Regions from separate parts of the Laedolimicola intestinihominis genome, predicted to be linked through region 3. Evidence: riboswitches for the same ligand, from Rfam matches in the RefSeq annotation. Region 3 holds a riboswitch; each other region holds the start of a gene.
What was found. Region 3 has a riboswitch for cobalamin ahead of WMO29_RS06290 (ABC transporter substrate-binding protein). Riboswitches for the same ligand answer to the same signal wherever they lie in the genome.
Positions count from the first base shown of each region.

Region 1: linked by a shared signal. The riboswitch ahead of WMO29_RS00520 (tRNA threonylcarbamoyladenosine dehydratase) and the one ahead of WMO29_RS06290 (ABC transporter substrate-binding protein) in region 3 are both predicted to bind cobalamin.
Region 2: linked by a shared signal. The riboswitch ahead of WMO29_RS16220 (sirohydrochlorin cobaltochelatase) and the one ahead of WMO29_RS06290 (ABC transporter substrate-binding protein) in region 3 are both predicted to bind cobalamin.
Region 4: linked by a shared signal. The riboswitch ahead of nikB (nickel ABC transporter permease) and the one ahead of WMO29_RS06290 (ABC transporter substrate-binding protein) in region 3 are both predicted to bind cobalamin.

Region 1 covers NZ_JBBMFE010000001.1:129,269-136,772, forward strand. The annotation lists gene WMO29_RS00500 (MBG domain-containing protein) at 1-1,681, shown strand, start outside; gene WMO29_RS00505 (LysR substrate-binding domain-containing protein) at 1,727-2,641, opposite strand; gene WMO29_RS00510 (FAD-dependent oxidoreductase) at 2,771-4,402, shown strand; gene WMO29_RS00515 (ferredoxin-like domain-containing protein) at 4,416-5,369, shown strand; cobalamin riboswitch at 5,428-5,555, shown strand; gene WMO29_RS00520 (tRNA threonylcarbamoyladenosine dehydratase) at 5,711-6,475, shown strand; gene cobI (precorrin-2 C(20)-methyltransferase) at 6,476-7,177, shown strand; gene cobM (precorrin-4 C(11)-methyltransferase) at 7,182-7,504, shown strand, end outside.
Region 2 covers NZ_JBBMFE010000023.1:9,215-16,718, reverse strand. The annotation lists gene WMO29_RS16245 (ATP-binding cassette domain-containing protein) at 1-864, opposite strand, end outside; gene WMO29_RS16240 (iron chelate uptake ABC transporter family permease subunit) at 868-1,911, opposite strand; gene WMO29_RS16235 (ABC transporter substrate-binding protein) at 2,014-3,156, opposite strand; gene WMO29_RS16230 (hypothetical protein) at 3,153-3,611, opposite strand; gene WMO29_RS16225 (hypothetical protein) at 3,749-4,318, opposite strand; gene WMO29_RS16220 (sirohydrochlorin cobaltochelatase) at 4,344-5,567, opposite strand; cobalamin riboswitch at 5,779-5,958, opposite strand; gene WMO29_RS16215 (Na+/H+ antiporter NhaC family protein) at 6,040-7,504, opposite strand, start outside.
Region 3 covers NZ_JBBMFE010000004.1:114,402-121,905, forward strand. The annotation lists gene WMO29_RS06280 (ABC transporter ATP-binding protein) at 1-51, opposite strand, end outside; gene WMO29_RS06285 (FecCD family ABC transporter permease) at 64-1,122, opposite strand; gene WMO29_RS06290 (ABC transporter substrate-binding protein) at 1,198-2,259, opposite strand; cobalamin riboswitch at 2,397-2,614, opposite strand; tRNA gene WMO29_RS06295 (tRNA-Glu) at 2,883-2,954, opposite strand; gene WMO29_RS06300 (CapA family protein) at 3,181-4,428, opposite strand; gene WMO29_RS06305 (PqqD family protein) at 4,545-4,904, opposite strand; gene WMO29_RS06310 (OPT family oligopeptide transporter) at 4,905-6,827, opposite strand; gene rnhA (ribonuclease HI) at 7,085-7,504, opposite strand, start outside.
Region 4 covers NZ_JBBMFE010000002.1:318,700-326,203, reverse strand. The annotation lists gene WMO29_RS03945 (carbonic anhydrase) at 1-541, shown strand, start outside; gene WMO29_RS03940 (DUF5685 family protein) at 692-1,516, shown strand; gene WMO29_RS03935 (DnaJ domain-containing protein) at 1,509-2,276, shown strand; gene WMO29_RS03930 (prolyl-tRNA synthetase associated domain-containing protein) at 2,435-2,989, opposite strand; gene WMO29_RS03925 (class I SAM-dependent methyltransferase) at 3,136-4,014, opposite strand; gene WMO29_RS03920 (threonine/serine exporter family protein) at 3,998-4,441, opposite strand; gene WMO29_RS03915 (threonine/serine exporter family protein) at 4,452-5,201, opposite strand; cobalamin riboswitch at 5,382-5,600, shown strand; gene nikB (nickel ABC transporter permease) at 5,714-6,655, shown strand; gene nikC (nickel transporter permease) at 6,655-7,494, shown strand; gene WMO29_RS03900 (ABC transporter substrate-binding protein) at 7,491-7,504, shown strand, end outside.

The sequences.
Region 1 (7,504 bases), on a different contig from region 3:
TGCCTCTGCGAAGAACAGCATCCGCTATGGACAGACATTGAAAGATGTAGAACTGGCAGGTACTTTTACAGATGCGGAGAATACGGATATAACCCTGGCAGGCACATTTACCATATTAAACGGGGATAATATGCCTTCAGCCGGCACTGCTGAAGTACGGTGGACATTCACACCGACAGATAAGAAATACAAACCCGTGAACGGAACAACAAACATCACCGTGGAGAAAGCCACTCCGGAGCGTGCGGCAGCGCCGACGGCAGCAGAGCTTACCTATGGACAGACCCTGGCAGAAAGCACGCTGACGGGCGGAAAAGCAGTGAACCCGAATACGCAGGAGGCGGTGGCAGGCACCTGGAGCTGGGCAGATGACACAGTGAAACCGACGGTGGACAATCAGGGCTATCAGGTAGTCTTTACACCGGAGGATACAGCCAATTATAACCGTATCGAAGCGACGGTAGGGGTAACCGTGAAAAAGGCGGTTCCGACCATCAGCGAAGCGCCGACGGCGTCCGACCTGACCTATGGACAGACCCTGTCTGAAAGCACACTGACAGGTGGGGCAGCAGATACAGATGGAACCTTTATCTGGGCAAAAGCTGATACCAGACCGGAGGTCAAGGACAGCAATGTCACCGAATATGAAGCAGTATTTACACCGACAGATACAGTCAACTGGGAGAATGCGGCAGCACAGGCGAAGGTAAAGGTAAGCCCGAAGATCCTTACCTGGGACGGAAGCGCCCTGACAGTTCTGACCAAGCTGGCCGATGAAATGAAGGACGCCAGTCTCATCGGAGAACTGAAGGTCTCCGGTCTGTTGGACGGCGACGACGCAGGCCTGAGCTATGAAAGTCTGACTGCTGAGTTTGATACAGCGGAAGCAGGAACCGACAAGCAGGTAACCGTGACCATCGCAGGAGCGGCTCTGACGAATGCCAATTATGAGCTTCCGGCTGAGACTGCCTTTACGCTGAAGGGCTCCATCGAAAAGACTGCGGCTCTGCCGGGTCAGACAGGTCTCGGAAATGAGTACCGTCTGGTTATGGGCGCAAAGGACGTAACCGAGGTAACGCCGGATCTGGCAAAGACAGAGAACCTGAACACACCGGAAAAGATCGTGGAATATCTGAAGAAGCTTCTGGTGGATTGTAAGATCGACGGAAAGAATCCGGCGAAGGAAAATACGGCTGTTTATGACGCAGTGCTGCTCTATAGCGCAGACGGCGGTGAAACCTGGATCCGCGCGACGGCAGACAACTTCCCGGCAGAGGGCGTCAAGGTGATCCTGCCCTACCCGGAGGGCACCAACGCAGCCGATTACCGTTTCAGCGCGGTACACATGTTTGCAATGAACCGCGGCGCGTATAAGGCGGGCGATGTGGAGACTCCGGAGCTGACATTGACGAAGGATGGCATCACCATGACCCTGAAGAGCCTCTCCCCAATAGCCCTTTCCTGGGTAAAGGTGGAGAAAGCGCCCGAGACGAAGCCCGGAGATCATTCCGGCAGCAGCTCCGGCAGCGGAAATAAGAGCGGCGGAAGCGCCGTCACAAGCGCAGCCACCGGCGACAGCAGCCAGCCCGTATTCTGGGGCGCAATGGCGTTGATTTGCCTGCTGGGCATCTCCATGCTGCTTACAGCAGTACGCAGAAAACGCGGGCAGCGGACAGAGTAATACGAGGATAAGGGATTGAAAACCCGGAACAGGGCGTCTGAGGCATTATTGCTTCAGACGCCCTGTTTCTTTCGGAAGCTCTATGCGCGGATATTGCCGCAGCAGCTTTTCCAGTTCGTAGATAGCCGGGGTCAGGAATTTATTTTTGTGATAAACCAGTTTAAAGGTCCGGTTCCATTCCTGATTTTCAGGAGAAAAAATGCGGAGACGCTGATGACGGATTTCATGGTACATCAGACGCAGAGACATGACAGACAGAACCTTGTTGTATAAAACGGCGTTCAGGATCGTGCGGGGACAGTTGGCTTCCCAGGTGATACGGATGGAGAGCCCCTGCTCTGCCACGTACTGTTCAAAAAGCCGTCGTGTGCCGCTGCCCTGTTCACGCATGGCAAAAGCCTGTCCGTTTAAATCTGAAGAGTGAAGTGTCTCCATTTCATAAAAAGGATGATGAATCCCTGCTGTCAGAACAAGACAGTCGTCGATAAGAGGGAGCACAATCAGATCGGGAGACTGAATTTCACCCTCTACAATCGCGGCGTCCAGCTGGGATCTCAAAAGCTTTTGTTCAATTTCGGCAGTATTGCTCACAAAGGAATATACTTCCAGACCCGGCAGCTTCCTTTCCAGCTCCAGAATCACGGAGGGAGTCAGACAGGTACCGACGGTGAGGGTGCTGCCAAGCTTCAGCGTAGCGGTCTGCCCCTGATTCATCATCAACTGATCCAGCTCTGAAAACCGGGAAATCAGCTCCGGAGCCTGGGACAGCAGAAGCTTTCCCTGTTCTGTCAGGTAAAGCTTTTTCCCGAGCCGTTCAAACAACAGACAATGGTAATGTTTTTCCAGTTCCCGGATGGCCTGGCTGACGGTGGGCTGGGTCAGATACAGATGCTCTGCAGCTGCACACATGGTGCCGTATTCGGCGACGGCGGTAAAAATCGAAAGATGGCGAATGGTCATGTAAAATCCCCTTTTCTGTCAGATATATAGATAAAACCTATTGATTTAATAAAATAATATCATTTTTCAAATTGATAAGCAAGTGCTATAGTAAGAGTAACGAAAATGTATCAGAAAAGGGGAAGAAAAATGAAGGTCATTGTAGTGGGCGGTGTAGCAGCCGGAACCAAGGCTGCAGCCAAGCTGAAGCGGGAAGATCGAAATGCGGACATCCGGATCCTGACAAAGGGAAAGGATATTTCCTATGCGGGCTGCGGTCTTCCGTATTATGTGAGCGGCGTGATCCGGGAAAAAAAGGATTTGCTGGTGCATACGCCGGAATCTTATGAAAAAGTAACCGGAGTGTCGGTGAAAATCCGGACTGAAGTGACAAAAGTAGACCGAAAAGGGAAAACCGTGGAGGCTGTGAATCTGGATACGGGAGCAGTCGAAACCTATGCGTATGATAAGCTGGTGATTGCCACGGGCGCGCGTCCCTTCGAGCCGGATTGCCCGGGCACGCAGCTGAAAAATGTATTTTATATGAGAACGCCGGAGGACGCAGATATGCTTCGGCAGACTGTGGAGGCTGGAGAGATCCGTCGGGCAGTGATCGTGGGCGGTGGATTTATCGGACTGGAAATCGCGGAAAATCTGGCGGCGAAGGATGTGAAGGTATCTGTCATTGATTTCGCGCCCCATATTCTGCCGGGCTTCCTGGATCCGGAGATTGCGGATTATGTGGAAAATAAGCTGGCGGACGCGGGCGTCATGTGTTTTACCGGAACGGGCCTGGAAGAAATTCTCGGGGAGGAGAAGGTAGAAAAGGTAAAAACCTCCCGCCGTGCCATGAAGGCGGACGCCTGCATCCTGGCTATGGGAATCCGTCCCAATACGGAATTTTTACAGGACGCCGGTCTGGAAATGTTCAAAGGAGCTCTGTTGACAAATCAGGCGCTGCAGACAAATGATCCGGATATCTACGCGGTCGGCGACTGCGCTATGGTAACGAACCGGATTACCGGAAAGCCCCAGTGGTCTCCCATGGGTTCCACTGCCAATATCGCAGGCCGGGCAGCTGCCATGCATCTGGCCGGAAAGAAAATCAGCTATCCGGGAGTCCTGGGAACCGGTGTGGCAAAGCTTGCAGGCATCCAGATTGGAAGAACCGGCCTCACAGAGCAGGCGGCAAAGGATGCAGGATATCCGGTGGAAAGTGTCATCTGTGTGGTAGATGACAAGGCCCATTATTATCCGGGAGCAGATTTGTTTGTCATCAAGCTGGTGGCAGATCGGGAAAGCCACAGACTGCTGGGAATGCAGACGGCAGGCAAAGGCGCCGTGGACAAGCTGGCAGATATTGCTGTTACAGCGATTTCCATGAAAGCAACGCTGGAGGATCTGCAGTATATGGATTTTGCATATGCACCGCCCTTCTCCACCGCCATTCATCCGCTGCAGCATGCAGTGAATATTCTGCTGAATAAGCTGAACGGGGAGCTGGACAGCATGACGGCCGCAGAGTATGCGGAAGAAGGAGAAAATTATCGGATCGTGGATGCGGGTATTACACCGTCGCTGCACGGGTATCCCTATGTGGATCTGAACAGCCTGGACGGTCCGGCAGACGGGCTTGGCAGGAACGAAAAGCTGCTTTTGGTATGTTCCAAGGGAAAACGGGCTTATCTGGTGCAGAACCGTCTGAAGGCTTACGGATATACGGATACAAAGGTACTGGAGGGCGGCATGACCTTCCATACAGAATTAACAGAGGAAGAATAAAAGGAGGCACGCAATGGCTACATTAACAATCAGCAAGGAAGATGAAAAGCGCGTAAAGGCAATGGGATTTCTGAGCAATAAGGGAACCGATAATTTCTCGGCAAGAATCATTACTGTCAATGGAAAGATAACGGCTGCGCAGCAGAGATGCATTGCGGAAGCGGCGGAAAAATTCGGAAACGGAGTGATAACCTTTACCACCCGTTTGACGGTGGAGGTACAGGGCGTTCCCTACGACAAAATCGAAGAATTCAAGGAATATATTGCCAGAGAAGGACTAATTACAGGTGGAACCGGTTCTGTGGTACGCCCGGTTGTAGCCTGTAAGGGAACCACCTGCCAGTATGGACTTTTGGATTCCTTCGCCATTTCCGAGGAAATCCATCACCGTTTTTATGAGGGGTATCACACGGTAAAGCTGCCGCACAAATTTAAGATTGCGGTAGGCGGCTGCCCCAACAATTGTGTAAAACCGGATTTAAATGATTTGGGAATCATCGGTCAGAGAATCCCCGAATTTGACGAGGATAGCTGTAACGGATGTAAGAAGTGCAGCGTAGAGGCAGCCTGTCCCATCGGCGCGGCAAAGGTGAAGGACGGCGTTCTGGAGATTAACAAAGAAATCTGTAACAACTGCGGCCGCTGTGTGGGTCAATGCCGTTTCGACGCCATCGAAGACGGTCAGTACGGATTTAAGATTTACATCGGCGGCCGCTGGGGCAAAAAAATCAATCACGGAAAAGCGCTGCGTAAGGTGTTCACCAGTAAGGAAGAAGCCTTAAACGTGATTGAAAAGGCGATTCTCCTGTATCGGGAGCAGGGCATTACCGGCGAACGTTTCGCTGCGACCATCGAACGTCTCGGCTTCGATAACGTGGAGCAGCAGCTTCTGTCTGATGAAATTCTGGAGAGAAAGCAGGAGATTCTGGATGCGCAGCTTCATCTGACAGGAGGAGCAACCTGTTAAAAGGGAAACCCTATAGGGTATATTTTGTTGACGAAAGCCCGTCTGTATGCTACACTGACTAAGGTATAACGCAGAGAGTATGCATGATGCATAAAGCAGGGGAATCAGGTGGAAGGCCTGAGCGATCCGGTCACTGTAAGCAGCGTGTCTGCAAGCCAGGCTACCTGCTCTTTGCGGGAAATGGACAGGCTTCCGTGGAAAGCGGTTCCGGATACAGTTGACAGCAGGAAAAGAAAAATAACTGTCGATCAAAGGGAGAGATCTGTCAATACGGATCTCTCCTGTTTTCTGTGCTGGAAAATTTCGACAGCTTTCCTGCGGTGAGAGGAGATACAGAAAAAATGTTAAACCAGTTTTCAAGAACTGAATTATTGCTGGGAAAGGAAGCCATGGAGCTTCTTAAGGAAGCCCGGGTGGCTGTCTTTGGTATCGGTGGCGTGGGTGGCTATGTAGTGGAGGCCCTGGCCCGGAGCGGCGTGGGGGCTTTCGATCTGATTGACGACGATAAGGTATGTCTGACGAACCTGAACCGTCAGATTATCGCTACCCGGAAAACCGTAGGCCGGTACAAAACCGACGTAATGAAGGAGCGGATTCTGGATATCAATCCGGAGGCTCAGGTGGAGACGCACCGCTGCTTCTTCCTTCCGGAGAATAAGGAACAGTTTGACTTTGGCAGCTATACCTATGTGGTGGACGCCATTGACACGGTCACCGCGAAGATTTCTCTGGCAGAGGAATGTGAAAAGGCTGGCGTACCCCTTATCAGCAGCATGGGAGCAGGCAATAAACTGAACCCCTTTCTGTTTGAGGTGGCGGATATCTACCAGACCAGCGTATGCCCGCTGGCGAGAGTGATGCGGCAGGAGCTGAAAAAACGGGGCATTCCGAAGCTGAAGGTGCTTTATTCCAGAGAGAAGGCGGTGCGCCCCATCGAGAACGGGGAAGTAAGCGGGGAATGCCCAGAGCGGCGATCGGTTCCCGGCTCTACCGCGTATGTACCGTCCGTAGCGGGACTTCTGATCGCAAGTGAAATCGTAAAGGATCTGACCGAGGACGCCATGAACCGCGCCCGGGCAGCCCAGGAGCAGGAGGAGAATAAATAGATGAAGGGTAAATTATACGGCATCGGCGTGGGTCCGGGCGATCCGGAGCTTTTGACACTGAAAGCAAAGCGGATTCTGGATGCGGCAGATATCATTGCGGTTCCGGTAAAAGAGGCCGGAGAGATGAGCACCGCACTGGAAATTATCCGTCCGGTGGTGGATTTGGAGCATAAGAGCCTGATGGAAGTCATTTTCCGGATGGCAAAGGACAGGGAAGAACGGAAAAAATGCAGAGCCGCAGCCTGTGAGCAGCTGACGGCGGAGCTTTCCCGCGGAAAAAGCATTGCCATGATTACCCTGGGTGATGTGTCCGTGTACAGCACGTATATGTATGTGAACCAGTATGTGGCAGAGCATGGCTTTGAAACGGAGATTATCCCGGGTATCCCATCCTTCTGCAGCGGAGCGGCTGCGGCCCGGTTACCGCTGATGGAGGGAAATGAGTCCCTGGTGATCGTGCCCTCCGTCCGTGCGGAGCAGCAGGTGGAGGAGGCCATCGCCCACTATGACAACGTGGTCATCATGAAGGCAGGAGGCAGCATTGGCCGCATCCTGGAGCTGATGAAAAAGTATGACCGCGCGGAAAGCTGCGCTACGGTCATCAGCTGCGTGGGTATGAAGGACGAATATATCGGATCCCTGGATCCGGAGAGAACATACAGTTACTTTACAACCGTCATCATTAAGAGAGAGAAGAGGTAAAACAATGGTATCATTTATCGGAGCAGGCCCGGGAGATCCGGAGCTTCTGACAATTAAGGGAAAGAAACTGATCGACAGCGCGGATATTATCATTTACGCAGGTTCTCTGGTAAACCCCAAGGTGCTGACGGACGCCAAGGAGGGCGCGCAGATCTATAACAGCGCCACCATGACCCTGGAAGAGGTTCTGGCTGTCATGAAGGACGGCGAAGCCAAGGGCCTGAAGGTGGTCCGTGTACATACCGGCGACCCGGCTATCTTCGGCGCGCACCGGGAGCAGATGGACGCTCTCGATCGCATGGGTATCGAGTATGAGGTCATTCCGGG
Region 2 (7,504 bases), on a different contig from region 3:
TGCAAAGGGGATTCGCTCCCGCTGAAGCTTTCGGAATACCGCCGTGCCCGTGCCATTTCCGGCGATAACAAAGACCCGCGGCTCCCCATCCACAGCCGGGAGCTCCAGGTCGCCGGTCAGCTCGTCGTAGGTTCCCACGGTCATGCCATACAGCTTCGGAATATACCCTTCGGTGAAAATCTCCTCCGGCGTCCCGAACCGATCCACCTTATCGCCCCGCACGCAGGCAATTTTATCCGAGATACGGCCTGCCAGATCCAGTTCATGTAAGGACATGATGACAGACAGATTTCTTGTCCGTGACATATTTTGAATAATGGAAAGGAATTCCAGTTTGTAACGGATATCCAGAAATGAAGTGGGCTCGTCCAGCACAATAATGTCCGGCTGCTGGCAGAGCGCCCGGGCCAGCATGACCCGCTGCTTCTGACCGTCGCTGGTCTTCGTATAATCCCGATCTGCCAGCTCATGGATATGCACCAAATCCATGGCCTCATCCACCACGGCCCAGTCCTCCCCGGAGAGTACGCCGAATTTTCCCGTATAGGGATAACGGCCTGTGGACACCACGTCCCGGCAGGTCATCATTTCCGGATGGATGCGCTCGGTCAGCACTACAGAAAGCTTCTGAGACAGTTCCTTGCCGCTCAAATCCCCCATAGCCTTGCCGTCCAGCACCGCCACGCCGCCTAAGGGCGCCAGCTGCCGGATGATACTTTTCAGAATCGTAGTCTTGCCCGCGCCGTTGGGACCGATGAGAGTCAGGATTTCACCCTTTTTCAGGCTGATTCGGATGTCTTTGATCAGGGGAACGCCGTGGTAGCCGACAGTCAGTCCTTCCGTGTAGAAATAATAGGTATCCATATGCTACTCAGCCCTCTCCTTCTTTCTGTGAATCATAATATAGATGACCACCGGCGCGCCAAATACTGCTGTCACCGTGCTGATGGACAATTCAGTGGGGGCAAACATGGTCCGGGCCAGCAGATCGCAGAACAGACAGAAAGCCGCCCCGCCCAGGAAACAGGCCGGTATCATCAGGATGGGCTTCGCCGTCCCGAATAAATTCTTAACCAGGTGGGGCACCGCGATTCCCACGAAGGACACCGGGCCTGCAAAGGCCGTCACGCAGGCGGACAGAACACTGGACAACAGCACCAGCAGAATCCGGAACACCTGCACGTTCAGACCCATATTTTTCGCGTAGGCCTCGCCCATCTGGTAAGCACTGATGGGCTTCGACATAAGAAAGACACAGATAGCCGTGATACCCACCACGATGGCCATAATCAGCACATTGTCCCAGGTCATGCCGGAAAAGCTTCCCTTAGACCAATTGTGCAGATTGACGATGTCCGCGTCGTCAGCGAAGGTTACAACAAAGTCCGTCACTGCAGAACAGATATAGCCAATCATGACGCCGCTGACAATGAGCATGGACATCTGATCCATCACCTTCGACATGAGAATCACAAAGCCCATACAGATCATGGCTCCCACAAAGGCCGCGATGATCAGGACCCAGGAGCTTAAAGCAAAAGCATTTCCCAGGGCCGCCACCATGACCAGGGCCACCACCAGCTTTGCGCCGGAGGAGATACCCAGGGTAAAGGGACCCGCAATCGGGTTATGGAAGAAGGTCTGCAACAGATAACCGGACAGAGCCAGACCGCCGCCCAGGATGCCAGCTGCTGCCGCCCGGGGAAATCGGATGCCCATGACGATATCCGTATAGGTATCGTCGCCTCCATTTTTGCCCAGTATCCTTGGAATCTCCGAAAGCGGAATGTTCACGGTTCCGATGCAGATGCTCAAGACCAGAAAAACCAGCACCAACAGGGCCAATATCAGAAATGCGGCCCAGTATCTTCCTTTGTTTCGGGCATTTCTGCCGCCTGTTGTGTTACCCATTGTTCTCGTTCCCTTCTGTCACTGTGCGAATCCTCACAGCTACCGTGTTTCTGTTATCCGGCGCATACTTTCCGGATCCCTCTCTTTGCGCTCCGAATCGTATCAGTTTAACTTGTAAAGATAAGTCAAATCTCCGTCGTCCCCCACCAGCATCCGGTGAATATCCGACGTGATTGTACCCAGCTCCATGGTGGACTGATACAGGTTCTTGGTCGTACAGTACACATGCCCCTCCTGCACCGCCTTGAATTTCTGAAGCAATGGGCTCTTGGCCAGAAGCTCGTCCACCGAGGAAAGCTGTCCCTCTATGGTGCTGTTGTAAATGATGTAATCCGCGTCCTTCGCTCCTGCATAAAACTCCTCCATCTGCATGGACATGGTGGACATGGCGTCATCCTCATCTCCCAGCTCCCGGAAAATGTAAGTGCCGCCAGCCAGCTCAATCATTTTCGGCAGATAGTCGGCAGATTTCCGCACGTTGGCTTCGCCGTTGCTGGTGATATAAAAAAATGCCACCGTCTTACCCGTGGCCGCCTCGCCGCTGATAGCCTCGAAGGCGTCCGCCTCTTTGGCAAAGGCCGCCTCGGCTTCCTCCTCATGGCCGGTCAGAAGGCCGTAGAGCTTCACCCACTCGGTCCGTCCCAGGGGATTCGGCTCATAACTGGAGTGATCCACCAGTACTGGAATTCCAAATTTTTCCAGCTGCTCCTGTACCTCCGGCGTGTGGGAAATCATGGTATTCTCGATGGCCAGACCACAGTTCTGGGCCAAAATCTGCTCATAATCCGGCGCGGAATATTTGCCTGCATAGAGAATGTCGCCGTTCTCCATGGCCGCCTTCGCCGCGTCGATATACCAGCCCTCCGTCTTGGTGCCGCTGAACCTGATGGTATCCAAGGCGTCCAGGGACACGAACATGTCCATAACTGCTGAAGCCACCAGATATATATTCTGAATGGGCTGCTGTAACACAGTGATATCTTTCGCCAGATCCGCCGGCGCTTCTTTTCCTTCCGGAACCACCAGGAAACGTCCGTCATCCGCGACGGTAATCAGCGCGTAGCCGCCCTCATAATTGTCGATAGTAAATTTCTGCGCGTATTCCAGCTTTGTGCTGTCTGTATAGGTCAGCTCGTCACTGATATCCGTGCTGTTCTCTGCCGTTCCGGAACCGCCTGCTCCACAGGCCGTAAGTCCCAGACACATAGCCAGGCACAGAAGAAGTGCCATCAGTTTCTTTTTCATGCTTTCGTATTCCTCTTTTTCCGCATTACAACCGCTGCAATCGCTGCCGCCGCTACTATAATCACGATGCCTGCTGCCGCTGTGGCGGATCCGGATTTGCCTGCTGCGCTGCCGCCCTCTCCCCGGATGGAATCTGACGCGAAGGTCAGCGTATACTCCACCTCATGGGGCGTACTCATGGCCGTGGTATCGCCAATCACGTCCATTCCCTCATCGAACACTGCCACCGGAATCTCAAAGACTGAATGCTCGTCTGTGCTCACCGGAAGATATTTCTCACCACCTACGATCATGTAGTCGTAATGATTGCTGCTCCAGGTAATCTGGGCCACGGCCTGTCCGTCCTCCACAGACAACGCGGTGGGCGATTCGATGGTAGCCCGGCCGCTGCCGCCCTCCATGGTCACTTCCACTGTGTAATTGCCGTCTGCCAGCTGTAATTCATCGATTGTCATAGCTTTACCCCTCGAATCTTATTTGAACAAGGGGGCTGCCGCAAAACGTTCTGCACATTCCACAACAGCCCCTGCATTTTACTTATTCGTAACGGTTCAGTCCCCTGAATCATTACATTTATTCTGCATTTCGCGTATTAGTCCTGAAGAAGCTCCGGATTGGATACGCTGACCTTATGGTCATACCATACGCCCTTGGTTCCGATCAGCGCCAGGTCGAATTCCTCGTCCAGTGCGGGTACCGGTACGTCGAAGGCATTGGCCTCCTCCGGTTCTGTACCATCGCCGAAATCTACGGTCTCTACGGTCGGCTGCAGAAGCTCTGCGCCGTCCTTCTGGGCATCCTCTGCCAGACCTTCATACAGATTCACAATGTTCTTGGAAGGCATAACCACATGAATGGTCATCTGTCCGTCCTTTACGGTCAGAGTTCCCTTTCCCTCGTAAAATTCATTTACATGGAACATACTGCTGTCTGTATTGAAATCTGCGGTGTAAACGCCGTCCTCCAGTGCCGGTGCTGCAGGTTCTTCTGCGTCAGCCTTTTCCGGCTCCGCCGTTTCTTCTGTCTTGGCAGTTTCCTCATCGGAGTTTTCCGCTTCTGTGGTAGTCTCTGCAGCCGGCGTCTCCGCCTTGCTGCCGCAGCCCATCAGCAGTGCGCAGCTTATAACTGCCATTCCCATTAACGCGATGATTTTCTTCTTCATTTCTTTTCTTGTCCTTTATCCTTACTTATTTCATAGCCTCTGCGGTATGAGCAACATAGAGATTCTGGATTGCCTCGATCTCGCCCAGACCTGCGATCTGGCAGTCTACGCTCTCGAACTTGCCGGATGCGTTGAACATGCTCTTCCAGGAATCGTCATCGTCGCCTGCCATGTCGTTGTTTGCATGGTCGCCTGCAACTACCATCAGCGGACGAAGTACAACCTTGGTGTAACCAGCCTCTGCAACTGCGTTAATCACATTCTCACATGCAGTATCTTCCGGCTCGCCCTCTACGGTTCCGATAAATACGTTCTCATATCCCAGATCCTTCATCTGTGCCTGCATCTGGCTATAGGAAATCTTTGCGGTATGGGAGGTACCATGACCCATGAATACAAATGCCACGCCATCCTCTTTTGCTGCGTCCAGAGTATCGAAACCAGCCGTCTTTACAGCCTCAGCAGTAATAGCCTCAGCAACAGCCTTCTTGTCAGCGTTAACTGCGGAAGCGTCTGCTCCAACCTCGCCCAGAAGCGGCTCAGCTACCTTTACAGACTCAAATTTATCCTTGTATGCGTCTACCGCCTCCATCAGCTCGTCGTACTCAGCGCCGTGCATCAGATGGGTCGGCTGTACAACCAGGTTCTTTACGCCGTTGGCAACTGCGCGATCCAGAGCCTGATCCATGTTGTCAATTGCCTCGCCGTCGCGGGCCTGGATATGGTTGATGATAATCTGCGCGGTAAAGGCACGTCTTACGGACCAGTCCGGATTTGCCTCTGCCAGAGCGTCCTCGATACCCTTGATATCAGCTACACGGCTGTCATTGAAGGAAGTACCAAAGCTTACTACCAGCAGCTCGTTCTCGCCGATCTCGTCCTGGTTTCTCGGATCATCCTTGGAAGCGTCTCCGGTGTCGCGTCCGAAGTAATCCGGGTCAGCGTTCTCGCCCTCTACCAGCTCCTTCTGAGCGTCTGTCAGAGCGTCCCATGCTTCCTTGGCTGCCTTACAGTCAGCGTCTGTGGTCTCTGTTCTCTCCTGCACATAGATCTTGTCAATCAGGGCTGCTACGTTGTCAGCTGCAGCCTGATCTGCGTCCGCGTCGTCTGCAGTCTCCTCTGCAGCGTCTGTGGTCTCTTCCGTAGTAGTAGTGTCTGCAGCCGGCGTCTCAGCCTTGCTGCCGCAGCCTGCCAGCATGGATGCTGTCAGAGTTGTTACACATAACAGTGTTACAAGTTTCTTTTTCATTTTCTTTTCCTCCTGCAAAAATTTTTCAGTTAAATGAAATTCATAAGATCAGAAGGAATCTGCTAAAAAATCCGACGATCCTGTGGATCGTCGGATTTTCAATCGTCAGCTTTACATCTGTTCGCCCATCCACGCAAAACAGCGCTGTGCGGAACAGCTGTGTCTATACCCCATCTGGCACTATCAATCCTCGTGATCCGGAATCTTTCGACTCCATGCGCCGCAGTCTGGCAGGTCTCCTGGCTTACAGTACAAGCGCTGCTTATCGTCTTCCCGATGGCTCAGTGACGTATGATAAGCCGCTCCTGCATACAGTGACGAGATCGCGCAGGTCTCTCACCTGCTTCCCTATTCTCCGTTTTTTAACGGCACCAGCTGTTTCTTATTTGATTTCACATAACCTACACAAGCATTATAGCAGTCTTTCTGAAATAATCAACTGTTTTTCCGCTATTTTTTCTTCCTTTTTGCATTATTTCGCCCGTTTTTTCATAAATAACAGATAAGCGAGCAGCAATATGATTCCTACCGGCAGAGAAATCAGCGCAGACTGGGTAAATCCTGCCACAATATAGGTAATAAAGGAAATCACTGCTACACTGACCGCATAGGGAAGCTGGGTGGACACATGGTTTACATGGTTACACTGGGCTCCCGCAGACGCCATAATGGTCGTATCGGAAATCGGGGAGCAGTGGTCGCCGCAGACAGCGCCCGCCATGCAGGCAGAGATGGCCACGGTCATCAACGCCGGATGGGTGGTCTGGAACGCGTCTACCACAATCGGAATCAGGATACCAAAGGTTCCCCAGGAGGTTCCGGTGGCAAAAGCCAGGAAGCATCCAACCAGGAAAATAATAGCCGGAAGCAGAGCAACCATACCCTGAGAGCTGCTCTTAATCAGATTAGCCACGAACTCCGCGGCGCCCAGGCTGTCTGTCATGGCCTTCAGGGTCCAGGCGAAGGTCAGAATCATGATAGCCGGAACCATGGCCTTGAAGCCCTCGGGAATGCAGTTCATGCACTCCTTGAAGCCCAGGACCTTACGGCTCACATACAGCAGAATCGTGATGACCAGGGCGAAAGCACTTCCGATGGCCAGACCGATGGACGCGTCGCTGTTGGAGAAGGCGGTCACGAAGTCCGCGCCGTCAAAGAAGCCGCCGGTGTAAATCATGCCGATGACGCAGCAGATGATCAGGGAAAGAATCGGAATCAGCAAATCCTTTACGGAACCATTTCCCACGTTATCCAGGCCTTCTGCGTTGCCGTAAGGTCTGTCCGGCGTAGTAAACAGGTCGCCCTTCTTTGCGTTGTCCTCATGGACCTTCATAGAACCGAAATCTATGTTCAGAATTGCTATCGTAATCATCATAACGATAGTCAGAATCGCGTAGAAATTATAGGGAATCGCGCTGACAAAAAGCGCCAGTCCGTCCTCACCCTCTACGAAACCGGTTACGGCCGCCGCCCAGGATGAAATGGGGGCAATGATGCAGACCGGAGCCGCTGTGGCGTCGATGAGATACGCCAGCTTCGCCCGGGAAATGTTGTGCTTGTCCGTCACGGGACGCATGACGCTTCCCACGGTCAGGCAGTTAAAATAATCGTCGATGAAAATCAGAACGCCAAGGGCTACCGTAGCAAGCTGAGCGCCGGTGCGGGTCTTGATATGCTCGCCGGCCCACCGTCCGAAGGCCGCCGAGCCTCCGGCCCGGTTCATCAGTGACACAATGGCTCCCAGGATAACCAGGAACACCAGAATTCCCACATTGTAGCTGTCGGACAGAACGCCTACGATTCCATCCTCAAAGATGTGAAGCACGGTTCCCTCGAAGCTGAAGCCCGAGTAGAACAGGCCTCCCACCAGGATGCCAAGAAACAGTGAGGAATACACCTCCTTGGTAATCAGAGCCAGAACAATCGCTACTACAGGC
Region 3 (7,504 bases):
AATGCTTTTTCCGTCTATCTGATAATCCAGATTTTTTACCTGTAAACTCATATTCTGCCTCCTCTACTTTTTTCCCATATTGCCCCGGCGAATCAGATACAGGAAGAAGGGCGCGCCGAAAAAGGCCGCCACCACGCCGATGGGTAATTCAGACGGAGCAATGATGGTGCGTGAAATCAGATCGGTAAGCATTGTAAAAAGACCGCCTCCCAGAATCGCCATAGGGATCAGCCGTCTGTGTCCGGATCCCACAAAGCTTCGCATAATATGAGGTACAACCAGCCCCACAAATCCGATAACGCCGCTGACGGATACCACAACGCCGGTCAGGATCGTGGAAGCCGCAATAATAACCAGTTTCATTTTACGGGTATCCACACCCAGAGTTTCCGCCACGTCGTCGCCCAGAAGCAATACGTCCAGCTCCTTCGCGAACAGGAAAATAACCACGATTACCACAACGCCAACCACCACCACATATCTCAGCTTGCTCCAGGTGGCTCCGCTTAAGGATCCTACCATCCAATAGAGCGCCATCTTCGTCTTATCCGATCCCGTATTGATTCCGTATACCATCAGATTGGTAAAGGCGGAGAACAGGGCGGAAGTCGCGATACCCGCCAGCACCAGCTGCGTCGAGGTAATCCGACCATGAATGGAGGCGATACTTAAAGACAGACAGATGGAGACAGCCGCTCCCATGGTAGCGCCAAAGATAACGGAATACCCGCCCATGAAGCTGAACCAGCCAAGCAGGATGGCACAGACTGCTCCGGCGGAAGCGCCGGAGGAGATGCCAAGTACATAGGGATCCGCCAGGGGATTCTTGGTCAGCGCCTGCATCAGGACGCCGCACAGCGCCAGTCCCGCGCCTACGATAAAGGCCATCAGCACGCGGGGAAACCGGATATTCCAGATGATATTTTCTGTCTTGCCCTCCCAGGCAATCCGAAAGATATCCTTCCCAGAAATTTTATTTACCAGAATTTTTCCAATATCGCCGGCCGAAACGTTCACTGCGCCGATGGTGACCGATATGGTTAATACCCCGACAATCAGCAACAGTACCAAAAGCAGTGTCACAAAAAAACGGCCTTTCCCTGATTTTGCTGTTCCTTTCATAGATTCCTCCTTCGAGAACATAGATAGAATGAGCAAGAAAAACGGGGAGCTTTCACTCCCCTGTCTTTTCCCCTGTTAGAATTTGTCCGGATACAGCTGCTCTGCAATGGTCTTCACTGCATTGGCGCTTCCTGCGCTACCCTGCATATCGCTGCAGCATACGGAGTAGATTCTGCCTTCCTTTACGGCGCGCAGATCCTTGGTGAATTCATTGGTCTCCAGGAACTCCCGCTTCTCTGCTACATCGTCTCCGGTATACTCCAGAATCAGAATCACGTCCGGATCACGCTCTACTACTTCCTCCCAGGAGGGCTTTGCCCAGCCTGCTTCGATATCATCGAAGATGGAGATACCGCCGGCCTTCTTGATGATGTCGCCCGGCATACCCTGGCAAGCGGTAAACGGTACATCCTCTCCGGAATCATAAGCAAATACTTTTACCGGATTCTCATAGGCCTCATCGCCCAGAGCGTCCTGCACCTCCTGCAGGGTATCCTTCATAGCCTGCACCTTCTCAGCTGCCAGATCCTGCACCTTGAAGATCTCGCCCAGAGTTTCATAGTCCTTATACAGATCCGCAAAGGTTGCGCTGTCTGTGCATACATACGGGAAATACATGGCGATACCATTCTCATCGCAAAAATCCTTGTTGAAATTCTTATCAGAAAATGTGGAATCCCAGCCCATCAGGAAATCGCAGCCGGTTGCCAGCAGCTCTTCCTTGGACAGATTTGTCAGGCCTTCGCCCGGGTTCATCAGCTGGGGAACCTGATCGCGGGCCGGATACTCGGAAGCCGTACTCCAGCAAAAGCCCTTGGTATAGCCTACCATCTGATCCTGCAGTCCCAGATCAAAGAAAAAGTCTGCCATCTGGTCACCGGAAGCTACCACAGCGGAGGGCATTTTTGTGATGGTGTACTCTACGTTCTCGCCCAGTCCGGAACGCTCCAGGTTCAGAGTAATGGTAACCGGCTCATAGGCGTCGTCTGCGTCTGCAGTCTCCTTTGCCTCGTCGGTGCTTTCGGCAGCCTCTGTGTTCTCCTCTGTTGTGGTGTCCGCAGCCTTGGAACCGCAGCCAGCCAGCAGGCTCGCCGCGAGACAGGTACTTAAGAGTACGCTTACTACTTTCTTCTTCATGTTTCTTCTCCTTCGTTCTGTATAATAATTTGTCCATAAAAAAAGCACCCTCTGATCTATCCAAATCAGAAGATGCACCCGTATTCGGCATCCGGACGCACTGCGCCCTCTATCTTTCGCAAATGTCATGGACCGTGACAGCAAAAGCAGAATAAGCAGGTCTTCTGACTTACGCCGGCCTTATTTGTCTTCCTTCTTCCCGTCCCGTACCATTTCCTGTACCTTACGGACAGTGAAGGAAAACGGCCCTGAAACTTCGCGCTTACAGCGGCGGCACCGCACAGGATTTACACCTGTTTCCCTTTTCACCGGCCCAACATTTCTGTTAGCCGGCACTCACTCCGTTAGATATATTACCTATTTTCTTTTTTCTTGTCAAGCATCAAATATTGTTAATCTGTGCCAGTTCCTTCCACAGCGCCGCAGTGCACATTAAGAAAGAATCCTGCAAAGCAGGATTCTCCGCCTGCGGCGGGTCGCGTAAGCGACATTATTCCATTCCGCCGCAGTGCGATCCCCCGGAGGGGCTTTTTGCTCTATAGGAATCATGGCTTTTGCACTTTCATGTAACACGGTGCTTCCTATAGAGCAAAAAAGCTCCTGGATAACCAGAAGCTTTTCAGCAGTCGATAGGGGAATCGAACCCCTGTTTTCGCCGTGAGAGGGCGACGTCTTAACCGCTTGACCAATCGACCATTTCCTATGTTTTTGTGCCGCACCCTTGCGACTTGTTTAGTATATAATAAGGCAAGGGGAAATGCAAGTGTTTTTTCCAAAAAAATTAAATTCTTTATATTGCATGTTTTTTTTATATTTTTCTGATAATTTATTCACTTCTAACATACCAAAAAGAACCGCTCTTTTCCTGACTGTCAGAGCTTTCGCTTTTCCTTATCCAAAGCCCTGTCAGCATGTTCTCTTCTACTCTGGTACCCTCCCCCCTTCATCTATCGCTATCCCGCCAAAGCACAGCTCCTGCAGCCTGCCATAAAAGCCAGCCCGTTCGCCGCTGTTCATCAGCCCCATCTGATTGGCCGTACTGACACAGGGAATCACCCGGACATCCACGCCGCTGTCGGTCAGAGTCAGCTCCGCCATCATGGTCTCGTAAGCCCGGTTCGCAAAAATGAAATTACCCAGGCTGTAGAATATGGGCTTTCCATGATAATACTCGATGCCCTGCAGCACATGGGGGTGCGCGCCAATTACAGCGTCTGCCCCGGCGTCAATGTACTGGCGGGCCAGGGTTTTCTGATAATCCTCCGGCTCTGTGTTCCGCTCGATTCCCCAATGGACATAGACCACCACATAGTCGCAGGTCTCCTTCGCAGCCTGAATCTCCTCCAGAAGCTTCGTGGGATCATAGGTGGTAAAGAGACCGGAATTGCTCTGAGACGCAGTCCAGGAATGCTCCGGAATCACACGGGTGGCTCCCAGAAAGCCAATGACCCGTCCGCCTGCCTCCACGGTTTTCAGAGCCTTTGCCTCCTCCAGGTTCTGCCCCGCTCCCACATGGAGAATTCCTGCCTCGTCCAACGCTTCAAGGGTCTCCTTAAGCGGGCCCCGTCCATAATCCAGCATATGGTTATTGGCCAGGGTCACGATATCTGCCCCCAGCTCCGGTAATACAGATGCATATTTGGGATCCACCCGGAAGGTATATTGCTTATCTTCCATTGCCTCACCGGTAGTTCCAAAAGGAAATTCCTGATTCAGCATGAAGATATCGGCGCCGCGGGTAATGGAAAGCAAATCTGATGTGGCCACTGCAGAAATGCCATTTCGCTCGTATTTTTCCTGTAAAACATCAGTCAGAAACAGGTCGCCTGCAAACAATAAGGTAACCTCCTCTTTCCGATTCTCTCCATCCGAGGCTTCTGCACCTTCCGATTCCTCTGCCCAAGCTTCAGAGGCTTCTGATTTTCCGGGCGGCGTCAACACATGTACGGTCGGTACTTCCACTGACAGCTTTCCTGTTTTCTCAGTGTCCGCATTTTCCAGGGAATCCATCCCTGCATCCGCCAGAGCCTCCGCGCTTTTCCCGGGCGCAGAAAAGCCTTCCGCCGCCCACAATGCGCCGCCTACAAGGAGCGCCATGAGAACTGCCAGAATACTTATCTGAATGTATTTTATCATTTCCCTGTAAAAAGATCTTTTCCATCCCGCCATGGATTCCGTCCCTTCGCTGATGCCATTTTTCTCTCTAACCTCTATTTTACCCGCTCCCAAAGAAAAAGGCAACAGCTCTCCGGGAGGAAGAGCTGCTGCCAATTCTTAAGATTTTTTTATTTTGCTTTTTTCTCCAGCGGAGTACTGTATCCGATATAATGATTCTGATACAGAATCTGGAAAAACTTTGTAAGGCGCGGAAGAAGCGGCTCCGCCTCTTCGCCGTAGCGTTCCTTTACCAGAAAGCTGATGTCGTAGATGGTCCGCTGGCCGTCCATCTGCTGCCATACAAAGCTGCCGTACTCGTCCAGACTGATATAGCTGACCTTCGGCCGCTTGAAAAACTTCTGTGCCAGCCAATTATAGAAGCCTTTGTTCTGTACTTCTATCTCCACCAGCTTCTTTTCATTCAGCTTCCAGCTGTAGCCCGGCGCGCAGACCGGCACAAAATCCAGATAATTCTTTTTTTTCTTCATTTATTTCTTCTTTCTGCCAATGGTGATCTTGAACAGGGTCGCGGTCAGCAGGGCAAAGAATACCAAGCCACCGATATTGCCGTTGAGCGGGGTTCTGGAAAGAATGGTATCGCCCATCGCGTCGCCCAGGGAACCATCTGCCATGGGGATGATCGCAAAGACTGCCAGCAGGATACCTACCAGACCCTCGCCTGCGATCAGACCGGAGCAGTACAGTACGCCGTTATCAAGCATATCCTTCTTCGCCTTCTCGTCCATGCCCTTTTTCTTCTCCAGGAACAGACGAACCAGACCACCGATCATCATCGGGGTGCTCAGATGAATCGGCAGATACAGACCTACGGCGAAGGGAAGTACCGGGATACCCAGGACTTCCACTACGATGCCGATAAACGCGCCTGCAAATACCAGAGTCCAGGGCAGGTTTCCGCCCATAACGCCCTCTACGATCATCTTCATCAGAGTCGCCTGGGGAGCCGGAAGCTCGGTGGAGCCATAGCCCCATGCTGCGTTCAGCAGGTACAGGATCGCGCCGATGGCCACTGCGGATGCTACCACACCGATGAGCTCACCGATCTGCTGACGCCAGGGTGTAGCGCCTACGATGTAACCGGTCTTCAGGTCCTGAGAGGTATCTCCGGCAATCGCTGCTGTGATACAGATCACAGAACCGATAGCGATAGCTGCTGTCATTCCAGCCTGGCCTACCTGACCGGTTGCCTTCAGGATCATAGCGGTTACCAGCAGAGTCGCAATAGTCATACCGGATACCGGGTTGTTGCTACTTCCGATCAGACCTACCATACGGGAGGATACGGTTGCAAAGAAGAAACCAAAAATCACGATCAGAATTGCGCTGAACAGATTCACCGGAACAATCGGGATCAGCCAGATCAGCAGGGCCAGAGCTACTACGCCAAGGATGATAGCCTTCATCGGAAGGTCTTTGTCTGTACGCAGATCGCTTCCTGCATTGCCCTTGCCGTAGCCCTTCATGGCGTCGCGGAAGGTGCGAACGATCAGCGGCAGGGACTTGATCAGGCTGATGACTCCGCCCGCTGCTACGGCGCCTGCGCCGATGTATTTGATGTAGTTGCTCCAGATAGCGAAGGAACCGCCTACCGCGTACAGCTCAGCGACGCTTACACTCGCCGGGAACAGGGTGACATTCTGACCGAACAGAACGATCAGCGGCATCAGCACGAACCAACCCAGTACACCACCTGCGAACAGATAGGAGGAAATCTTGGTTCCGCAGATATAGCCGACGCCAAGCAGAGCCGGAAGTACGTCGATACCGACGCCGGATCCCTTGTAAGCCGGAATTTCATAGTGAACCTCGCTGGGAAACAGCTTCAGGCCGTCTGTGACGAACTTGTAAGCTGCTGCCAGACCCAGACCCTTGAATACGATACCGGCCTTCTCTCCGCCTTCCTCACCTGCCAGAAGTACCTCCGCGCAAGCCTGCCCTTCCGGATAGGGAAGTACGCCGTGTTCCTGCACAATCAGTGCTTTCCGCAGCGGAACCATGAACAGAACGCCCAGGCTGCCGCCGATAGCTGCGATGATGGCGATCTCTACCAGAGACGGAGCACTGGTGCCCCACTCGCTGGCCCACAGGAACAGAGCCGGCATGGTGAAGATAGCGCCTGCGGCTACGGACTCACCGGCGGAACCGATGGTCTGTACCATATTGTTCTCAAGAACAGAATCCTTTTTCAGGATGACACGGATGACACCCATGGAAATAACTGCCGCCGGAATAGACGCGGAAACAGTCATACCAACTCTCAGTCCCAGGTAAGCGTTTGCGCCGCCGAACAGAACAGCCAGCAGAATACCGAGAATGACAGAGGTCGCCGTAAACTCCGGAAGAGACTTCTCAGCCGGAATGTAAGGCTTAAAATTGTTATCACTCATAATTACTCTCCTTTTCTTCTCTTTCCGGTCTGTTTCTCCCGTCAGCACCGAAAAGGCAGTGATTTTGCTATTTTAGCATAACAGAGCAGCTTTTCGCAATCCCTTCTTCGCATTTTCTTAAGATTTCCACCATTTCCCGTAAGATATTCTACCTTCTTTTTCCATTTATGCAACAAATAAAAGCAGATGTCCGGTATTTCTGTATTTTTCTACCACACATCTGCTCCGTTATTTTATTTCCCTACTATTATAATAAGAAATCAGTCATTCAGTCCCTCGTCCTCTATCAGTCCGTCCCCGTCCGCCGCCGTGGTAGCCAGCTGATCGCAGCGCTCATTCTGCGGATGACCGTCATGGCCTTTGACCCAGATAAATTCCACCTGATGGGGCTCCTTCGCCTTTAAAAGCCGCTTCCAGAGGTCCACGTTTTTCACCGGTCCGGAGCTGCCCTTCCAGTTCTTTTTCAGCCAGGAATCCACCCAGCGCTTATTGAAGGCGTCCGTCACATATTTGGAATCGGAATACAGCTCCACCTGGCAGGGCCGCGTCAGCGCTTCCAGACCTGTGATAACTGCCATCAGCTCCATCCGGTTATTGGTGGTTTTCTTATAGCCCTGGCTGTACTCCCTCTCATGGAGCTGCCCCTTACTGTCCGTATAATGCAGCACCACGCCGTAGCC
Region 4 (7,504 bases), on a different contig from region 3:
TAAGGCCATGAAGAAACTGAAGGACGGCAATAAAAAGTACCTGGACTCCGAGACCGGAAAGGGCAATATCTCCAAAGCGCTACGCTTGTATACCAAAGAGCACGGCCAGCATCCCTACGCGATCGTTGTCACCTGTTCCGATTCGCGGGTGATTCCCGAAAGCATCTTCTCGGCAGGCATCGGCGACCTGTTTGTGATTCGGGTAGCCGGAAATGTCATCGACGACCATCAGCTGGGCAGCATTGAATATGCAGCCAGCCATCTGGGAAGTCCTCTTATCGTCGTGCTGGGCCACACCTGTTGCGGCGCGGTGGACGCGGCGATTCATCACGATCCGGAAGGCTATATCAAGTTCATTACCGACGAGATTAAGCTGGCCATCGGCGACGAGAAGGATGATTTCAAAGCCTGCTGTCTGAATGTCCGGCGCAGTATGGCGCTCATTGAGCACAGCCTGGATATCGCGAAAATGGAAGAGAAAGGAATGCAGGTGGTCGGCGCGGTTTACCACATCGAGGATGGCCGGGTAGAATTCCTTTAGAGAAATCTGTAAAAAATTAAAAAAGAAGAAAGAGTCTAAAAGAACTGTGAAAGCCATTGACATTGACAGGATGCATGGTAAGATTAAATACTAAGCAGCATTGTGAGGAAAATGAATTCGCGAAGCCGTGAAGCATAAAGGAGTGAGCGAATGTTCGGATATATAGAATGTAATCGTTCGAAGCTTTCAAAGGAAGAGCAGGAGCGCTACCAGAGCGTCTACTGTGGACTCTGCAGAAATTTGAAAATGAGATATGGGGAACTGGAGCGGATGAGCTTAAGCTACGATATGACTTTTGTGATTCTGTTCCTTTCTTCTTTGTATGAGCCGAAAGAGAAGACGACGGATTTCCGCTGCGGCATCCATCCGTTGCGGCCCCGCAGCGGCGTGGAGAACCGTTTTACGGAATACGCGGCGGATATGACCGTGGCCCTGGCTTATTATAAGGCACTGGATGACTGGAAGGATGAAAAAAAGGCCGGAAAACGCTGGTATGGTGATAAGCTGAAAAAGGCCTATGACGAAGTGGAAAAGGCTTACCCCCGTCAGTGCAAGGCCATCACAGACAGTCTCCAGGAGCTGGATTTCATCGAGCAGGCGCCGGGCGCCAATGCAGATCAGGCCATCAACTGTTCCGGCAAGATGCTCTCGGAGCTCTTTGTGTACGAGGAGGATTTCTGGAGCAACAGTCTCAGGGTCTTCGGCTACGAGCTGGGTCGCTTCATCTATCTGATGGATGCGACTATGGATTATAAAAAGGACATGAAAACGGGTAACTATAACCCTCTTTTTGAGATGAAGAAAAAACCGGAAGAGATGGAACCGGTGTTGGGGCTTCCGTTGGGTAATGCCATGGAGGTCTTTGAAAAGCTGCCGCTGGTGCAGGACGAACACCTGCTCCGTGATATCCTCTACGGTGGCATCTGGCAGCAGTATTACGCGAAAATACGTGGAAAGGAGAAAACGGATGGTTGACGATCCATACAGAGTACTTGGGGTGTCCCGGGACGCCACCAGGGAAGAGATAAAAAAAGCCTATCGTCAGAAGGCAAAATTATACCATCCTGATCTTCATCCGGACGATCCGCAGGCAGCGGAGAAAATGAACGAGCTTAACGAGGCCTACGATATGCTGAATAACCCGGAGAAATACCGGAGACAGCAGCAGAGCTATGGCGGCTATGGGCAGAGCAGTTATGGCGGAGCAGGCAGTTACGGGCAGAATCCTTTTGGAAATGGTCCCTTTGGCAGCGGTCCGTATGGAAATAGTGGAAATGGCACTTATGGCAGCGGCCCTTACGGCGGTTTTGGAAGCTTCGAGGATTTCTTCGGTTTCTGGGGGATGCGCATGGGACCGGAGCGCCCCCGGCAGGTCTGCACCGACAGCGAAACCATGCGTCAGGCCATAGACTTCATCAATATGGGAAAATACCAGTTCGCGGATTCGGTGCTGAACGGTATGCCCGGCGCTGAGCGGAACGCCCGATGGTACTATTTAAGCTCCCTGGCCAACTATGGTCTGAATAATCAGATGCTGGCGGTGGCACAGATTCAGAAAGCATTGCAGTTAGAGCCGAATAACCCGCTTTATCAGCGGACACTCCAGAGCTTCCGTTATGCGGAAAATGTATACAGCCAGAACAGTCAGTCCTATCAGCGGCAGGCGGAAGGCATGGATAAGCTGTGCAGAAGCTTCTGTCTGGCGCAGCTGTTCTGTATGTTCTGCAGATGCTAAGCAGAGTGTGAAAATAAAAGAGATTCGTTCTTTCCATATATAATAATAGAAGAACGCCTCTCTTTTTTTAATGCTTAGAAAACTGAAATCAAATATAAATAGAATCAAAGAATCGGCGTGGCAGGTGAAATTTTAAACTTGGAACGCCAGAGGCTTTATTACAGCTTCACAAAAATAGCTTCATGATGCACCGCCGGCAGAAACTTCTCCAGCATATCCTCCGTCTTCATCCGCAGACTGGACGTATTGATGCAGGGATGGCAGCCAAATTCCTCATGGGCGGCCACGTCCTCATCGATGATGAGCTGTACCTGATTGTGCGGGTCATTCATCAAGGCCATAACCGTGGCGGATCCCGGCGTCACATTCAGCAGTTTCTCCATATACTCCGCCGGGGCAAAGGAGAGGCGGGAAGAACCGATCTGTTTGGACAGGTCTTTGGTCTTGAACTGCTTATCCCCGGGCATCAGCAGCAGGTAGAATTTCGTTTTTTGGGCGTTGCAGAGCACCAGATTTTTACAGATCTCAATACCGAGAAGCTGATCCACGCCCTGACATTCCTCGATGGTCATGGCTACTTCATGATCCACACGGGTGTAGGGAATCCGAAGTTCATCCAGCAGGTCATAGACAGCCATTTCCTTTTCCAGACGGCCCTCCGGGCTGACGGGACGGCCGGTGTAAACCTGCGGGTCAATATAAATGCTACTCATAATGATTCCTCCTTTGAACTTTTAAATATTACAGAGGCTTCGAATGGGCATCCCATGAAACATAATCTGGAATGTAAAAGAAACCTTAGCATTTAGACAGAAACACAGCGGCCGGAACCTCCAGCCGCCATTGACTTTGTAAAAAGCTATTTAGTTTCCCAGCGTCCGCTTGCGCCGCAGGGCAGCACCAGCCCGGATGCGGTTACGGGCAGCCCCACCTCCTGGGAATCGACAGTACCGTGAAACTTCTTCAGCTCTGTGGCAATCATATAGGTCAGTACTGCCGGAGCCAACCCGGTGGTATAGGAATTCACCAGGAAAAACAGCGGCTCATCGCTTAAAAGCTGCGCGCACAGGCGAATCAGCGGATGGATCGCCTCTTCAATTTTCCAGATTTCTCCTTTTGGTCCTCTGCCGTAGGAGGGGGGATCCATGATAATGCCGTCGTAATGGTTGCCGCGGCGGATTTCCCGCTCCACGAATTTTACACAGTCATCTACAATCCAGCGGATAGGAGCCTCGCCCAGTCCGGAAGAACGGGCGTTTTCCTTTGCCCAGCCTACCATGCCCTTGGAAGCGTCCACATGGGTGACAGAAGCTCCGGAGGCAGCGGCGGCCAGTGTGGCTCCGCCGGTGTAGGCGAAGAGATTCAGTACCTTTACGGGACGTCCGGCATTGCGGATTTTTTCACCGAACCAGTCCCAGTTGGCAGCCTGCTCGGGGAAGAGGCCTGTATGCTTGAAGCTGAAGGGCTTCAGATTGAATGTTAAGGTATTCTTGCCCTGGCAGAGGGGATACTGGATGGTCCATTGCTCCGGCAGGTCGAAGAATTCCCACTCGCCGCCGCCCTTTTTGCTGCGGTGGTAATGGCCGTTCATGCGCTTCCAGCCAGGCAGCTTTCGCTCCGTATCCCAGATAACCTGGGGATCCGGACGCACCAGCAGATAGTCGCCCCAGCGTTCCAGCTTTTCTCCTTTCGAAGTATCCAGTATCTCATAATCGGTCCAGTTATCTGCGATCCACATGACAATCTCCTTTGGTCTTTAAAAATAAGCGGAAAATACTGTCCACCACCATGATGGACAGGGCGATCATTCCCGCCACAATCAGTGTCTGAATAATATAATAGGAAGTCATTCCGTCGGAACGGATGACAGAGTGGGCGATGCGGAACATGCCCGCGCCCGGCACCAGCGGTAAGATGCCCGGGATGACGAAAATCGTGACCGGAGCCTTCAGGACCCTTGCGAAAATCTGGCCGCAGAGGGAGACGAGACAGCCGGACAGAAAGGTGGACATGGCCACAGACAGATTGATTCCGATGAGAAACAGATAGATCCACCAGCCCACCGCGCCGGTGAAACCGGCCCAGATGATATATTTGCGCGGTACGTGCAGCAGAAAAGAAAAGGCCACAACGGAAAAAAACGCGCCGATAACCTGTATCAGCATAAAAGCCTCCTTACTGAATGAAACGAAGTCCGATGACAATACCCATAGCTACAGAGGCGGCGACCACAAAGGCCTCCATCATCCGGGCGGAGCCGGAGATATAATCCCCGTGCAGGGTGTCAAAGACCGCGTTGGTGATGGCTACGCCGGGAACCAGGGGCATGATGGCCGCGATGATGATGGAATCCAGGTTCCCTATAATAGGAAGAAACTTCAGAAGTCCGCCTGCGAACAGTGAGATTACCACGGCGCTCAGCAGGATTCCGAAGAAGGCGGGCAGCTTCATGCGGTTGCACAGATACAGGCAGATGGCCATGAAAAATCCGGCCACGCCCGCCACAAAGGCCTCCTGCCAGGTTCCGCCGTAGGTCAGTGCAAAGGCCGCGGCCACGCCCGCGTTGGCCAGCAGAAAGGCCTGGGGAGGGTGCGGTTCCTTTTTCAGCTTTTTTATCTGCCGGAAGGCTTCCTTCAGTTCCAGCTCCCCGCTGCAGAGTCCTCTGGAAATACTGTTAATTTCGTCGATGATACTCAGGTTCGTGCCACGGCTGTGAATCCGGCGGGTCACCGTCATGGACTGGATGGACGGGTCGTCCAGAGTGACCAGAAAGCCGGTCACCATCACGAAAGCTTCGGCGGTCTTCAGCCCCGACAGCTCCAGCATCCGCTGCATGGTATCCTCCACCCGGTAGGTCTCAGCCCCGTTGGCCAGCATCAGCTCCCCCGCCATGACGGCGGTGTCGAGCAAAAGTTTGTAATCCATTTGTCTGATTTCCTTATACCTGATTTTGTATTGAGAATAATCTATGCCCATTATACCTATGTAAGAGAAGCGGGTCAAGGAAAGTATGGATAGAAAGAGAAATAATTCCTGTTTCCGAAGGGACAGGCTGAATTACCGGAAGATAAAAATGGAAAAATCTTGACAGATATAGAGAAATCAAGTAAAATAAACGGGCATAGTGTTGTCAGTCGCGTACGGCGGCTGATAAAGAATAGAGAATCATGTGGAAATCATGGACGGTACCGCCACTGTATACATAAAGAATGATCCTTAGATGAAAGTCCGCCATTGGGGTAAACCTGAGAAGGCGTGGAGAGTTCGCTGGGCTTCTTCCCTGAATATGTGAGTCAGGAGAACTGCTATGCAGCAACCTTAGCGGACGATCTATTTGCGAAGGCTTATTTCCCATGTAAAATCGGTCATGGATGCAAAAGCATCCATGGCTTTTTTGTGTAATGAAGTCGCTTTTCTTATTGAAACGGAGGAAAACAGTGAAAAAGAACAGGCTCGTATCCAGACTTATCCAGATGTGCGTAGTGCTGATAGGCATTTCCTTTCTGACCTTTTTATTAACCTACCTTGCGCCGGGCGATCCGGCCACAGCTATGTATGATTCCCTGGGAATTACTCCGAGTCCGGAAATGCTGGAGCAGGCCAGGCAGTCCATGGGACTGGACAAACCCTTTTTACAGCAATATGTGGACTGGATAGGCGGTATTTTTCACGGAGATTTTGGAACCTCCTTCAGTAAAAGCGCCCCGGTACTGGATCTGCTGATGAAAAGACTGCCGGCAACGTTCCGGCTGGCCCTGTTTTCCCTGGGACTGATGTTAATTATTTCGGTTCCCCTTGGAATTCTTTCAGCGGTCAGACAGGACGGGATAGCGGATTATATCGTTCGCTTTCTTTCTTTCCTGGGTATTTCGCTTCCGGGCTTCCTGATTGGCCTGATCTTATTATATGTCTTCGCTTTGAAGCTGGGACTGGTAAAGGTGGCGAGCAGCTCCGTCGGAATGGAACAGATGCTGTTGCCGGGGATTACGCTGGCCATTGCCATGGCCTCCAAATATTCCAGACAGGTGCGCACGGCGGTGCTGGAGGAGTTGCACCAGGATTACGTGACAGGCGCGAGAGCCCGTGGAATGAATCAGTGGGAAATACTGTTCCGCCAGGTTCTTCCCAACGCCATGCTTCCGCTGGTTACCATGCTGGGGCTTTCCTTTGGATCACTTCTCGGAGGAACCTCGGTGGTGGAGATTATTTTCTCCTACCCGGGACTGGGTATCCTGGCGGTGGGAGCGGTAAAGGCGCGGGATTATCCGCTGATCCAGGGCTTCGTATTATGGATAGCCCTGATCTATATGGTGGTAAATCTGCTGGTGGATATATCCTATCATTATATTGATCCGAGGATCAGGGAGGGGGAGGACTGATGAAAAAGAATACAAGATTTGCGGTGCTTTCCATTCTGGTTTTCCTTATCCTGGCAGTGGCATTCCTGGCGGACAAAATCGTTCCCTACGATCCGTTGAGCGCGTCACTGAGCGACGCGTTCCAGGCGCCCGGAAAAGAACACTATTTTGGAACCGACGCGCTGGGACGGGACGTGTTCTCCCGGGTGCTCTGCGGGGCGACCACCAGTGTATACAGCGTACTGATTCTGGTGGCGGTAATCCTGGTTGTGGGTACCTTTCTTGGAATCATAGCAGGGTATTTCGGCGGGGTGACAGACGCGGTAATCATGAGAGTGGGCGATATGATGATCGCCTTCCCAGATCTGATTCTGGCTATGGCAATCGCTGGAATTCTTGGGCCAAGCCTGAAAAATTCCATGATTGCAATCGCGGCGGTAAGCTGGACCAGATACGCCAGACTTTCCAGAAGTCTGGTGCTGAAGATACGGAACAGGACTTATATATCGGCGGCGGAAATCTCAGGATCCAGACATGGCAGAATCCTGATGAGATATATGCTGCCCAACGCGCTCCCCACGATGATCATTACGGCGGCGACGGATATCGGCACCATCATGCTGTCGCTGGCAAGCCTGTCCTTCCTTGGTTTTGGAATCCAGCCCCCTACGCCGGAATGGGGATATATGCTGAGCGAGGGAAGAACTTATATACTGAGCAGCCCGTGGCTGCTGTTTTGTCCGGGACTTGCGGTCTTTATTACGGTAGTCATCTTTAATCTCTGGGGTGACTGTATTAGAGATATGATAGATCCAAATGCAACAGAAAAACGAAGAAAGAAGAGGAGAAAGAGAAGATGAACGGAAAAAA